2 regions of the Streptomyces sp. RGM 3693 genome follow, and region 1 is predicted to be linked to the other one. Evidence: riboswitches for the same ligand, from Rfam matches in the RefSeq annotation. Region 1 holds a riboswitch; the other holds the start of a gene.
The links. Region 1 has a riboswitch for S-adenosylmethionine ahead of thrC (threonine synthase). Riboswitches for the same ligand answer to the same signal wherever they lie in the genome.

Region 1 (4,927 bases):
CGGGCCCACCGCTGGGTCAGGAAATTCGCCCGGTCGGCGCCGAGGATGCCCAGCACCAGCTGCTGTTGGATGTCGTCGGGCAGCATCGCGAAGTACTCCGGCGGCGCCCACGGGGTGTGCGAGAAGTGCGCGATCCGGACGTCCGGCCGCACCTCGCGCAGCATCCCCGGCACCAACGCCAGGTGGTAGTCCTGCACCAGCACCGCCGCGCCGGGACTCGCGGAGTCCGCCAGCGCGCTGGCGAACGCCGCGTTGTATGCCTCGTAGGCCGCCCACTGGCCCCGGAAATCCGCGTCGAAGACCGGCTCCAGCGGCGTCTGGTACAGCATGTGGTGGACGAACCACAGCACGGAGTTGGCGACGCCGTTGTAGGCCGCGGCGTGCACATCCGCCGGGATGTCCAACATCCGGACGCGCTGTCCACCGGTGTCCGCGGTGTCCAGCAGGCCGCCGGTCCGCCGCACCGCCTCCCGGTCACCGTCACCGAGCGCCGCACACACCCACACCGCATCCGTCTCGGGCCCGATCGCCGAGAGCCCGGACACGAGCCCCCCGCCGCCGCGTTTGGCGGTCAGCTCACCGCCCGCTCCCACGGCGTACGAAACCGGCCCGCGGTTGGACGCGACGAGGACCTCGGCACCTGGCTGCACCGCACTGCGCTCGGAGACCATGTCGCGACATTAACCCGCAGGGGATCCGCGCAAACGTACGGATCGCCCCTCAGGCCGCCCGCCGTTCCGCGTACTCCGGTATTCCGGCCATCGGCGGCCGCTCCTCGGTGTCCACCTCCGTCGTCCGCGGCACGAAGCCGTTCTCCCCACGGTCGAACTGGGTCAGCCGGGGCCGCACCAAGTGCCCGCGGGCCAGCCGGAGTTGAGCGGTACGGTAGATCGCGGCGGCCATCCGGCCGAGCGCCTGGCCGCCCTGGTGGCGATGCTTGCGCACCCCTACGTCCACCTGGGCGAGCGCGTCCAGGCCGACCGTGTGCAGGGCGTCCACCAGCAGGCCCAGTTCCACCCCGTAACCGACCGGGAACGGCAGCCGCTCCAGCAGCGCGCGACGGGCCGCGTACTCCCCGCCGAGCGGCTGCACGAACCCGGCCAGCTGCGGCCAGTGGAGGTTGAGCAGCGGCCGGGCGACCAGCTCGGTGACCCGGCCGCCCTGCTCGCCCCGGCCGGCCGCGGGCACCCGGCCCTCCGCGGTCTCCAGCGGCCGGTCGTACATCGCCTTGACGAAGTGGATCTCCGGGTCGGTCAGCAGCGGCCCGACGATCCCCGAGACGAAGGTGGACGAGAATTCCCACAGGTCGGCGTCGACGAAACAGATGATGTCGCCGCTGGTCACCAGCAGCGAGCGCCACAGCACCTCGCCCTTGCCGGGCAGCGCCGGAATCCGGGGCAGCACACTGTCCCGGTGGACGACCCGGGCACCGGCCGCCGCGGCGACCTCGGCGGTACGGTCGGTGGAGCCCGAGTCCAGCACCACCAGCTCGTCGACCAGCGGCACCTCCTCGGTCATGAGGTCGGCACGGATCGCCGCGACGATCGCACCGACCGTCGCCTCCTCGTCGAGCGCGGGCAGCACCACGCTGACCGTCCGACCCGTTTGGCGCTTGGCCTCCACCAGCCGCTCCAGCGGGCGGTCCGCGGCGGACCAGGAGCGGCCGGCCAGCCAGCGCTCCACTTCTTCCAGCACGTCTACGACTCTCCTCGGTGGCCCCCGAACGGAAGCCCGTTATGTGATCCATCTCGCGGACCGGACGACTATCTCAACGGCGAGTGCCTTCGGTTACAGTCTTGAACAACGCGGATGACCCTCGCATGTCGGGGTCGCCGCGCAACAAACGCCTGGGTTTCGACCCAGCGCCATACCGCTCATCCAGAGGGGCAGAGGGATACGGCCCGTTGAAGCCCCGGCAACCCTCCAGCCGGTCTCCGCCGCAAGCCAGCACAGTGCGCGCGCGAGGCTCCCGGCTAGGGAAGGTGCCAAATCCGTCTCACGGCGAGATGCGTCGTGAGGAAGATGAGGAGAAAGGGCCTCGCCTCCATGGCTGTGCAAGTCACCGAATCCGCTCCCGCTGTCTCCCTCGGCCCCGCCGTCGCGCTGTCCTGTCGCGAATGCGGACAGCGCTTTCCGCTCGGCCCGATCTTCGCGTGCCAGGAGTGTTTCGGCCCGCTGGAAGTCGCCTACGAGCTCCCCGGCGGCGGGCCCGGTCAAGCAGCAGAATTGAAGAAGCGGATCGAGGCCGGACCCGCCAACATCTGGCGCTACGCCCCGCTGCTGCCCGTCCCCGCCGACGTGGCCGACAAGCCCAACCTCAACCCCGGCTTCACCAAGCTCGTCAAGGCCGACCGGCTCGCCGCCGAGCTGGGCGTCACCGGCGGCCTGTACGTCAAGGACGACTCCGGCAACCCCACCCACTCCTTCAAGGACCGGGTCGTCGCGATCGCCGTCGAGGCCGCCCGCGCCTTCGGCTTCACCACCCTGTCCTGCTCCTCGACCGGCAACCTGGCCGGTGCGGTCGGCGCCGCGGCGCGCCGCGCGGGCCTGAAGTCCTGCGTCTTCATCCCGCACGACCTGGAGCCCGGCAAGGTCGTGATGGCCGCGGTCTACGGCGGTGACCTGGTCGCCATCGAGGGCAACTACGACGACGTGAACCGCTTCTGCTCCGAGCTCATCGGCGACCCGCTGGGCGAGGGCTGGGGCTTCGTCAACGTCAACCTCCGCCCCTACTACGGCGAGGGCTCCAAGACGCTGGCGTACGAGATCTGCGAGCAGCTGGGCTGGCAGCTGCCGGACCAGCTCGTCATCCCGATCGCGTCCGGCTCCCAGCTCACCAAGATCGACAAGGGGCTGAAGGAGCTGATCGCCCTCGGTCTGGTCGAGGACAAGCCGTACAAGATCTTCGGCGCCCAGGCCGAGGGCTGCTCTCCGGTGTCCGTGGCCTTCAAGGCCGGACACGAGGTCGTCAAGCCGCAGAAGCCGAACACCATCGCCAAGTCGCTGGCGATCGGCAACCCGGCGGACGGCCCGTACGTGCTCGACATCGCGCGCCGCACCGGCGGTGCGGTCGAGGACGTCACCGACCCGCAGATCGTGGACGCGATCAAGCTGCTGGCCCGTACGGAGGGAATCTTCGCGGAGACCGCGGGCGGCGTGACCGTCGGTGTGACCAAGAAGCTCATCGAGAACGGCATCCTGGACCCGTCGCTGACCACCGTCGTGCTGAACACCGGTGACGGTCTGAAGACCCTCGACGCCGTCGCCGCCGGGCCCTCCGCCACCATCCGGCCGAACCTGGACGCGTTCCGCGCGGCCGGCCTGGCCGGCTGAGCCGGTCCGTCGCCCGCCCCGATTCCGCACTCGTACTTCCCTGGAAGGCAGAACCATGAGCGTCAAGGTCCGCATCCCCACCATCCTGCGCACGTACACCGGAGGCGAGGCCGAGGTGACCGCCGAGGGCGCGACCCTCTCCGAGGTCATCGCCGACCTGGAGAAGAACCACCAGGGCATCGCGGCCCGGGTGCTCGACGACGCGGGCAAGCTGCGCCGCTTCGTGAACGTCTACGTCAACGACGACGACGTCCGCTTCGAGCAGGGCCTCCAGACGCCGACCCCGGACGGTGCGGGCGTCTCGATCATTCCGGCAGTGGCGGGCGGTTGCTGACTCGGTAGCCGACGCTGACGCGCCCGCCGGCGCCGGTGTGGAACGCGCCGATCGAATTTGCGCCAACTCTTTGCCGGTAGTGACCGGAAATTGCCCCGTCCGTACGAAACGGACGGGGCAATTCCGTGTTGTGAAAGGGGATACCATTGGGGCGATCCCCCTCCGGTTATCTCCGCGTGCATGCCGAACGCATATGAGATCGCGGGGACTTGTGCGCAAGTTGTGTGCGCGTTTTGTCGTTTGCGCGGCTTATTCCCGGCCCGACTTGGCCTGGGATAACGGCATTTGAGCGCATACGGCCGATTCCCTGGCGCCAGAATTCTCGTCCGATTGACCTGTTGCGCTGGGCATTGGTCCAGATACATTCAGCGGCGGTCGACGCGTTCCGGCGCACATCCCACGGGCCATTTCCGGTGGGGTGAGGTCTGACCCGGGTCCGCGGAGTGCGGTCCTGCGCAAGGGCCAGTAATAGGGGAGTTAGGCATGGCTCAGGGCACCGTCAAGTGGTTCAACGCGGAGAAGGGGTACGGCTTCATCGCGGTCGACGGTGGTGCGGATGTTTTCGTCCACTACAGCGCGATCCAGATGGACGGGTACCGCACCCTTGAGGAGGGTCAGCGAGTCGAGTTCGAGATCTCGCAGGGCCAGAAGGGGCCACAGGCGGACATGGTCCGGGTCGCCGCCTGAGGCGGCGGCCGACTGCATCGTTGGAAGAAGGCCCGCATCCCCGAGTACGGGGTTGCGGGCCTTCTGTCGTTCCCGGACGTCATGGGCGCCCGCCGCTTCCGGGCGTCGCGGGCGCCTTGCCGTTCCCGGGCGTCACGGGCGCGCCTCGCGGGGTGGTACGCGGGCGCGCGCGGGCGGTGTGTAGCTGTCTCGGGGACGGGGTCCGGTCGCCTCGCGGACGGGGGCCCGGCCGTCTCACGGACGAGGGGTCCGACCGCCAAGCGCTTGCACTCGATGGGTGCGAGTGCTAATCATTGCGTTAGCACTCTCCCCGTGAGAGTGCTGAATGTGGACTGGGTCGGTGAGGCCCGCACGCCAGGTGGGGCAAGGAACCACACGGTATGCAGGCCGTCCGTCGCGGGCGCCAACACGGTCCGGTATTTCCGCCCCCAAGCTCTCGGCTTCGTTCGAGCACGGGGACCCCATCAGTCCGGAGGGACCACTTCACATGGCCAAGATCATCGCGTTCGACGAGGAGGCGCGGCGCGGCCTTGAGCGCGGTATGAACCAGCTCGCCGATGCCGTCAAGGTCAC
Region 2 (4,927 bases), on a different contig from region 1:
GACACGGCGCCGTACGCCCTCGGGCAGTGGCTGGTCGAGCACCTCGTCGGCCACCCCTCCGGGCGCGTCCGCACGCTCCGCCCCCGGCTCCCCTTCTGGACGTTCCACCACGGCTGCATCGCTCCGATCTCAGGCGCTCGCGCCCGGACGGTCCACCAGCTCGATCTGGTCGACCGCGTTGCACCAGCGGCAGCGCACGGACTCGATGGTCTCGCTGACGACCTCGCGCTCCTCCACCGTCGGCTCACCGGCCAGATCCAGGTGCATGTACTCCACGACCTTGGACCGGCGGGTCACGTCGAACCGGGTGAGGTTGCCGCAGAGCGTGCAACGCCACCGCGTTTCCGCCGTCGGCAGGGGAACAGCCATCGTGTCGTCCTCTTTCGTGCTCATCGGGCTCGTGCAGCGGTGCGGTTCGCGCGGTACGCCGTCGGACTGCGGAAATACGCAACGTACTGCCTGTAACCCTACGGCCTGACAGCGGGCCGGCGCGGGCCCGCCCGGCAGCCGGGACGCGGCGAGGCGCTCTGTCCCGTGTGCCCGCATTACGCCATGATCACTTCATGACGGCGCCGGCCCACCCCGCCCGCTCGCTCCGCGCGGTGTTCTCACGGATGACGAATGTGCTGATCGGGCTGTGCTGCGCACTCTTCGTGCTCGGCCCGGTCTCCGGCCTGAACCACACGTACGGCACCGGGCACGCGCTGCTCCACGCCCAGACCAGGTACTTCGAGCACTGGGGCGTGATTCCGCTCGATCTGTGGAGCGGCTCACCGAGGGCCCTGCTCACGCCGCTCACCGCGCTGTTCGTCCACGGAAGCTGGCTGCACCTGCTCGGCAACATCCTGTTCCTGTACGTCTTCGGCGGAATGACCGAAACGCGAATGGGCCGGCTCCCGTTCACCGCCTTCTACCTGGCCGTCGGCTATCTGGCGCTGCTGGGCTACGCGGCCGCGCACGCCGGTTCGAACCAGACCCTGGTCGGCGCCTCCGGATCGATCTCCGGCGTGCTGGGCGCCTTCCTCTTCCTCTTCCCGCGGGCCCGGGTCACCAGCCTCTACCCGTTCCTGTTCTTCCTGCCGCTGCGCTTCCCGGCCTGGATCGTGCTGCTGTTCTGGTTCTTCCTCCAGTGGCACGCGGCCCGGCACGACCCGGCCGGCCCCGGCGTCGCCTACCTCGCCCACGTCGTCGGCTTCGCACTGGGCTTCCTCTACGCGTGGGCCCGCTACGGGCGGGATACTGTGGGTGCCACCAGGGGCAATGGAGTATCGGCCGAGGGAGAGAGCCAGCCGTGATCACGTCGATCGTGCTCATCAAGACCAGCGTGGACCAGATCCCGGAGATCGCCGAGCAGATCGCCGCGCTGGAAGGCGTCAGCGAGGTCTACTCCGTCACCGGCGCCCACGACCTGATCGCGATGGTGCGCGTCGCCAACCACGACGACCTCGCCGACGTCATCCCCGGCCGGATCAGCAAGGTCCCGGGCGTCGCCTCCACCGAAACGCACATCGCGTTCCGCACGTACTCCCAGCACGACCTCGAAGCGGCGTTTTCTATCGGCCTCGACGCCTAGCGCTGCGCTGGGCTGGGTTCCCACGTTGTTGGCCGTCCCGCCGTGGGGGTTTCTCGCCGTTGCGCCTGCAGCGGACCACAACCCACCGCACGCAAAACGACGCCGCAGGCAAAACGACGCCGCACCCGGCAACGTACGAGACCCCGCGCCGCCAGGCGCAACGGCGAGAAAGCCAAAAACGTACGAGGCCCCGCGCCGTCAGGCGAAGCGCGCTGGCACGCAACGGCCGTCCTCTACCTGGTAGTTCCAGCGCGCGCCGTTCGCGACGAGTTCCTTGACCGCCCGGACGAACCGTTGAACGTGCTCATCGGGCGTGCCGGCGCCGAAGCTGACCCGGATCGCGTTCAGCGACCGCTCCCCCGGCGTCGCCTCCGGTGCCCCGCACTCGCCGGGCTCCTGCGGCTCGCTGCCCAGGAGGGTCCGTACCAGCGGGTGTGCGCAGAACAGGCCGTCGCGGACGCCGATCCCGTACTCCGCGGAGAGCGCGGCCGCGAAGTGCGAGCTGTTCCAGCCCTCGACGACGAACGAGAGGACGCCGACCCGCGGGGCGTCGTCGCCGAAGAGGGAGAGGATCCGGACCTCGGGGACCTCGGCCAGGCCCGCGCGGACCGCGGCGATCAGCTCCTGTTCGCGGGCGACGAGGCCGTCGAACCCTGCGTCGGTGAGTGCCCGGCAGGCGGAGGCGATGGCGTAGGCGCCGATGACGTTGGGCGAACCGGCCTCATGCCGGGCCGCGGTGGTGTGCCACTCGACGTCCACCCCGCCGTCGGTCCGCCGGGCGACCTTCCGGCTGGCTCCGCCGCCGGCGAGGTACGGCTCGGCCTCCTGGAGCCAGTCGGCGCGGCCGGCCAGCACGCCGGCGCCGAACGGCGCGTAGAGCTTGTGGCCCGAGAACGCGACCCAATCGACGTCGAGTTCCGCGAGGTCCACCGGGTGGTGCGGGGCGAGTTGGGCCGCGTCCAGCACGATCCGGGCGCCGTGGGCGTGCGCGGCGGCCGCCAGTTCCCGCACCGGCCACAGTTCACCGGTCACGTTCGAGGCACCGGTGACGCAGACCAGCGCCGGTCCGTACGGCTCACGGGTGGCCAGTGCCTTCTCCAGGCTGTCCACCGCCTGCTGAGGGGTGCGCGGCGCGTTCAGGTAGGTCACGGCCAGGTCCGCGCGGCGCTCCCAGGGCAGCAGCGAGGCGTGGTGCTCGGTCTCGAAGACGAAGACCCGGGTGCCCTGCGGCAGGGCCGCGGCCAGCAGGTTCAGCGAGTCGGTGGTGGAGCGGGTGAAGACCACCTGGTCGTCGGGGCGGCAGCCGAGGAAGTCGGCGACGGTCTCGCGGGCGTTCTCGAAGAGGTCGGTGGAGAGCTGGGAGAGGTAGCCGGCGCCGCGGTGGACGCTGCCGTAGTACGGGGCGTACGCGGCGACGTCGTCCCAGACCCGCTGGAGCGCCGGCGCGCTGGCGGCGTAGTCCAACGCGGCGTAGACGGCCTCGCCCCCGGTCACCAACGGGACCAGGACGTCCCGCCCCAGAACGGGAAGCGGGGCACAGACGGCACGGTCGGCGGCAGCGGAAACAGACATGGCGAACTCCCGGGAGGCATGAGCGAATGCGCTGCGGCGGGGGGGCGTCGCACGGTACGCGTAAGGCACGGAGGATCTGCCCGGCACGGCACCGCAGCGTGAAGGAAAGGAGAGAAAGGTGGCGCGGAAAAGGGGGCCGACGGCCCTAGCGCATTCGCTTCATCACGGAAGGACTCCCTCGAGGACCAGGATCCCTGGCGAGGGATCCGCGCTTGCCGCAGACCTCGCTGCCTGCGACCTGGTCATCACCCGGGGCACCCCGCCACGGAAGGAGGGTTGCCGGACAGCGGGCCGGGGCCTACGTCGCTGTCACTCGTGACCTGGGCTGAATCATGCCACACGATCTTCGACGCGCAAGCCCCGGTCCGTATTCCGGACCGGGACCTGCGTCACCTCCGCCGTCAGGCGTTGCTGACCATCGCCCAACGCTCCAGGGTCCGCTTGGCGGCGCCCGAGTCGATCGCCTCGGCGGCCTTGGCCAGGCCGTCCCGGATCCGCTCGGTGAGCGGGGCGTCGGACGGCTCCAGTGCGGCCAGCGCGGCCGCGGCGTTCAGCAGCACCGCCTCCCGCACCGGCCCGGTCTCACCGTCCAGCAGCCGGCGGGCCACCTCGGCGTTGTACGACGCGTCCGCGCCGCGCAGCGCCTCCACCGGGACCAGGCCGATCCCGACGTCCCGCGGGTCGAAGGGCTCCTCGCGGACCGTGCCGTTCCGCACGATCCACACCCGGGAGGTGGCGGTGGTGGTCAGCTCGTCCAGCCCGTCGTCGCCGCGGAAGACCAGCGCCGACGAACCGCGTTCGGCCAGCACGCCGGCCAGGATCGGCGCCATCTTGGCGTCCGCGACGCCGGTCGCCTGGGCCTTGACCCGGGCCGGGTTGGTCAGCGGCCCCAGCACGTTGAACGTCGTCCGGATGCCCAGCTGGCCGCGGGCGGCCGCCACGTGGCGCAGCGCGGGGTGGAACTTGGCCGCGAAGCAGAAGGTGATCCCGGCCTCCTCCGCGACCTCGACGACCCGCCGCGGCGACAAGTTCAGATTCACGCCCAGCTTCTCCAGGACGTCCGTGGCACCGCTGGTCGAGGACGCGGCCCGGCTGCCGTGCTTGACGACCTTGGCTCCGGTGCCGGCGACCACGATCGACGCCATGGTGGAGATGTTGACGGTGTTCGCCCCGTCGCCGCCGGTGCCGACGATGTCGACGCTGGGGCCGGGCACCTCGATCAGGCTGGCGTGCGCGTACATCGTCCGGACCAGGCCGGAGATCTCCGCGACCGTCTCGCCCTTGGCGCGCAGCGCGACCGCGAAACCGGCGATCTGCGCGTCGGTGGCCTCGCCGCGCATGATCCGGTCCATGACCCAGGCGGTGTCGTCGGCGGTGAGGTCGCGGCCGTCGAGGAGGGCGTTCAGTACGGCCGGCCAGGAGCGGTCCGCCACGCTGCCGCCGCCTGCCGGGGTCACAACGTTCATGGTCCACGCTCCTGGTTCGTCTCCTGCTTGTGCCGTCACCCTATCGACCTCCGGGAACGCCGGAGGGCCCCGTCCTCTTCGTGGACGGGGCCCTCTGGGTGGCGTACTACCAGCGGTGCGCGGTGTCGCGCCCGCGGGGATCAGTGGTGGCCGTGGCCGCTGGTGATCTCCTTGTACTCCTCGACGGTCGGCTTGGGGATGACGTTGTCCTCGCCGTAGTAGCCCTTGGAGAGCTTGGCGCGCAGCTTCTGCGTGCGCTTGAGCTTGCGCTGGACGCCGTTCTCGTCGACCTCGGGACCGAGCTCGAGCGGCTCGG

Region 2: linked by a shared signal. The riboswitch ahead of ACO0M4_RS38370 (aminotransferase class V-fold PLP-dependent enzyme) and the one ahead of thrC (threonine synthase) in region 1 are both predicted to bind S-adenosylmethionine.

Annotation. Positions count from the first base shown of each region.
Region 1 covers NZ_JBMPPQ010000005.1:81,515-86,441, reverse strand. Annotated here, with positions in the region: gene ACO0M4_RS39800 (alpha,alpha-trehalose-phosphate synthase (UDP-forming)) at 1-671, opposite strand, end outside; gene ACO0M4_RS39795 (glucosyl-3-phosphoglycerate synthase) at 721-1,695, opposite strand; SAM riboswitch class I at 1,872-2,029, shown strand; gene thrC (threonine synthase) at 2,047-3,333, shown strand; gene ACO0M4_RS39785 (MoaD/ThiS family protein) at 3,389-3,667, shown strand; gene ACO0M4_RS39780 (cold-shock protein) at 4,151-4,354, shown strand; gene groL (chaperonin GroEL) at 4,842-4,927, shown strand, end outside.
Region 2 covers NZ_JBMPPQ010000004.1:490,049-494,975, forward strand. Annotated here, with positions in the region: gene ACO0M4_RS38350 (NYN domain-containing protein) at 1-111, opposite strand, end outside; gene ACO0M4_RS38355 (hypothetical protein) at 130-369, opposite strand; gene ACO0M4_RS38360 (rhomboid family intramembrane serine protease) at 564-1,295, shown strand; gene ACO0M4_RS38365 (Lrp/AsnC family transcriptional regulator) at 1,292-1,573, shown strand; gene ACO0M4_RS38370 (aminotransferase class V-fold PLP-dependent enzyme) at 1,772-3,145, opposite strand; SAM riboswitch class IV at 3,349-3,466, opposite strand; gene trpD (anthranilate phosphoribosyltransferase) at 3,547-4,611, opposite strand; gene qcrB (cytochrome bc1 complex cytochrome b subunit) at 4,752-4,927, opposite strand, start outside.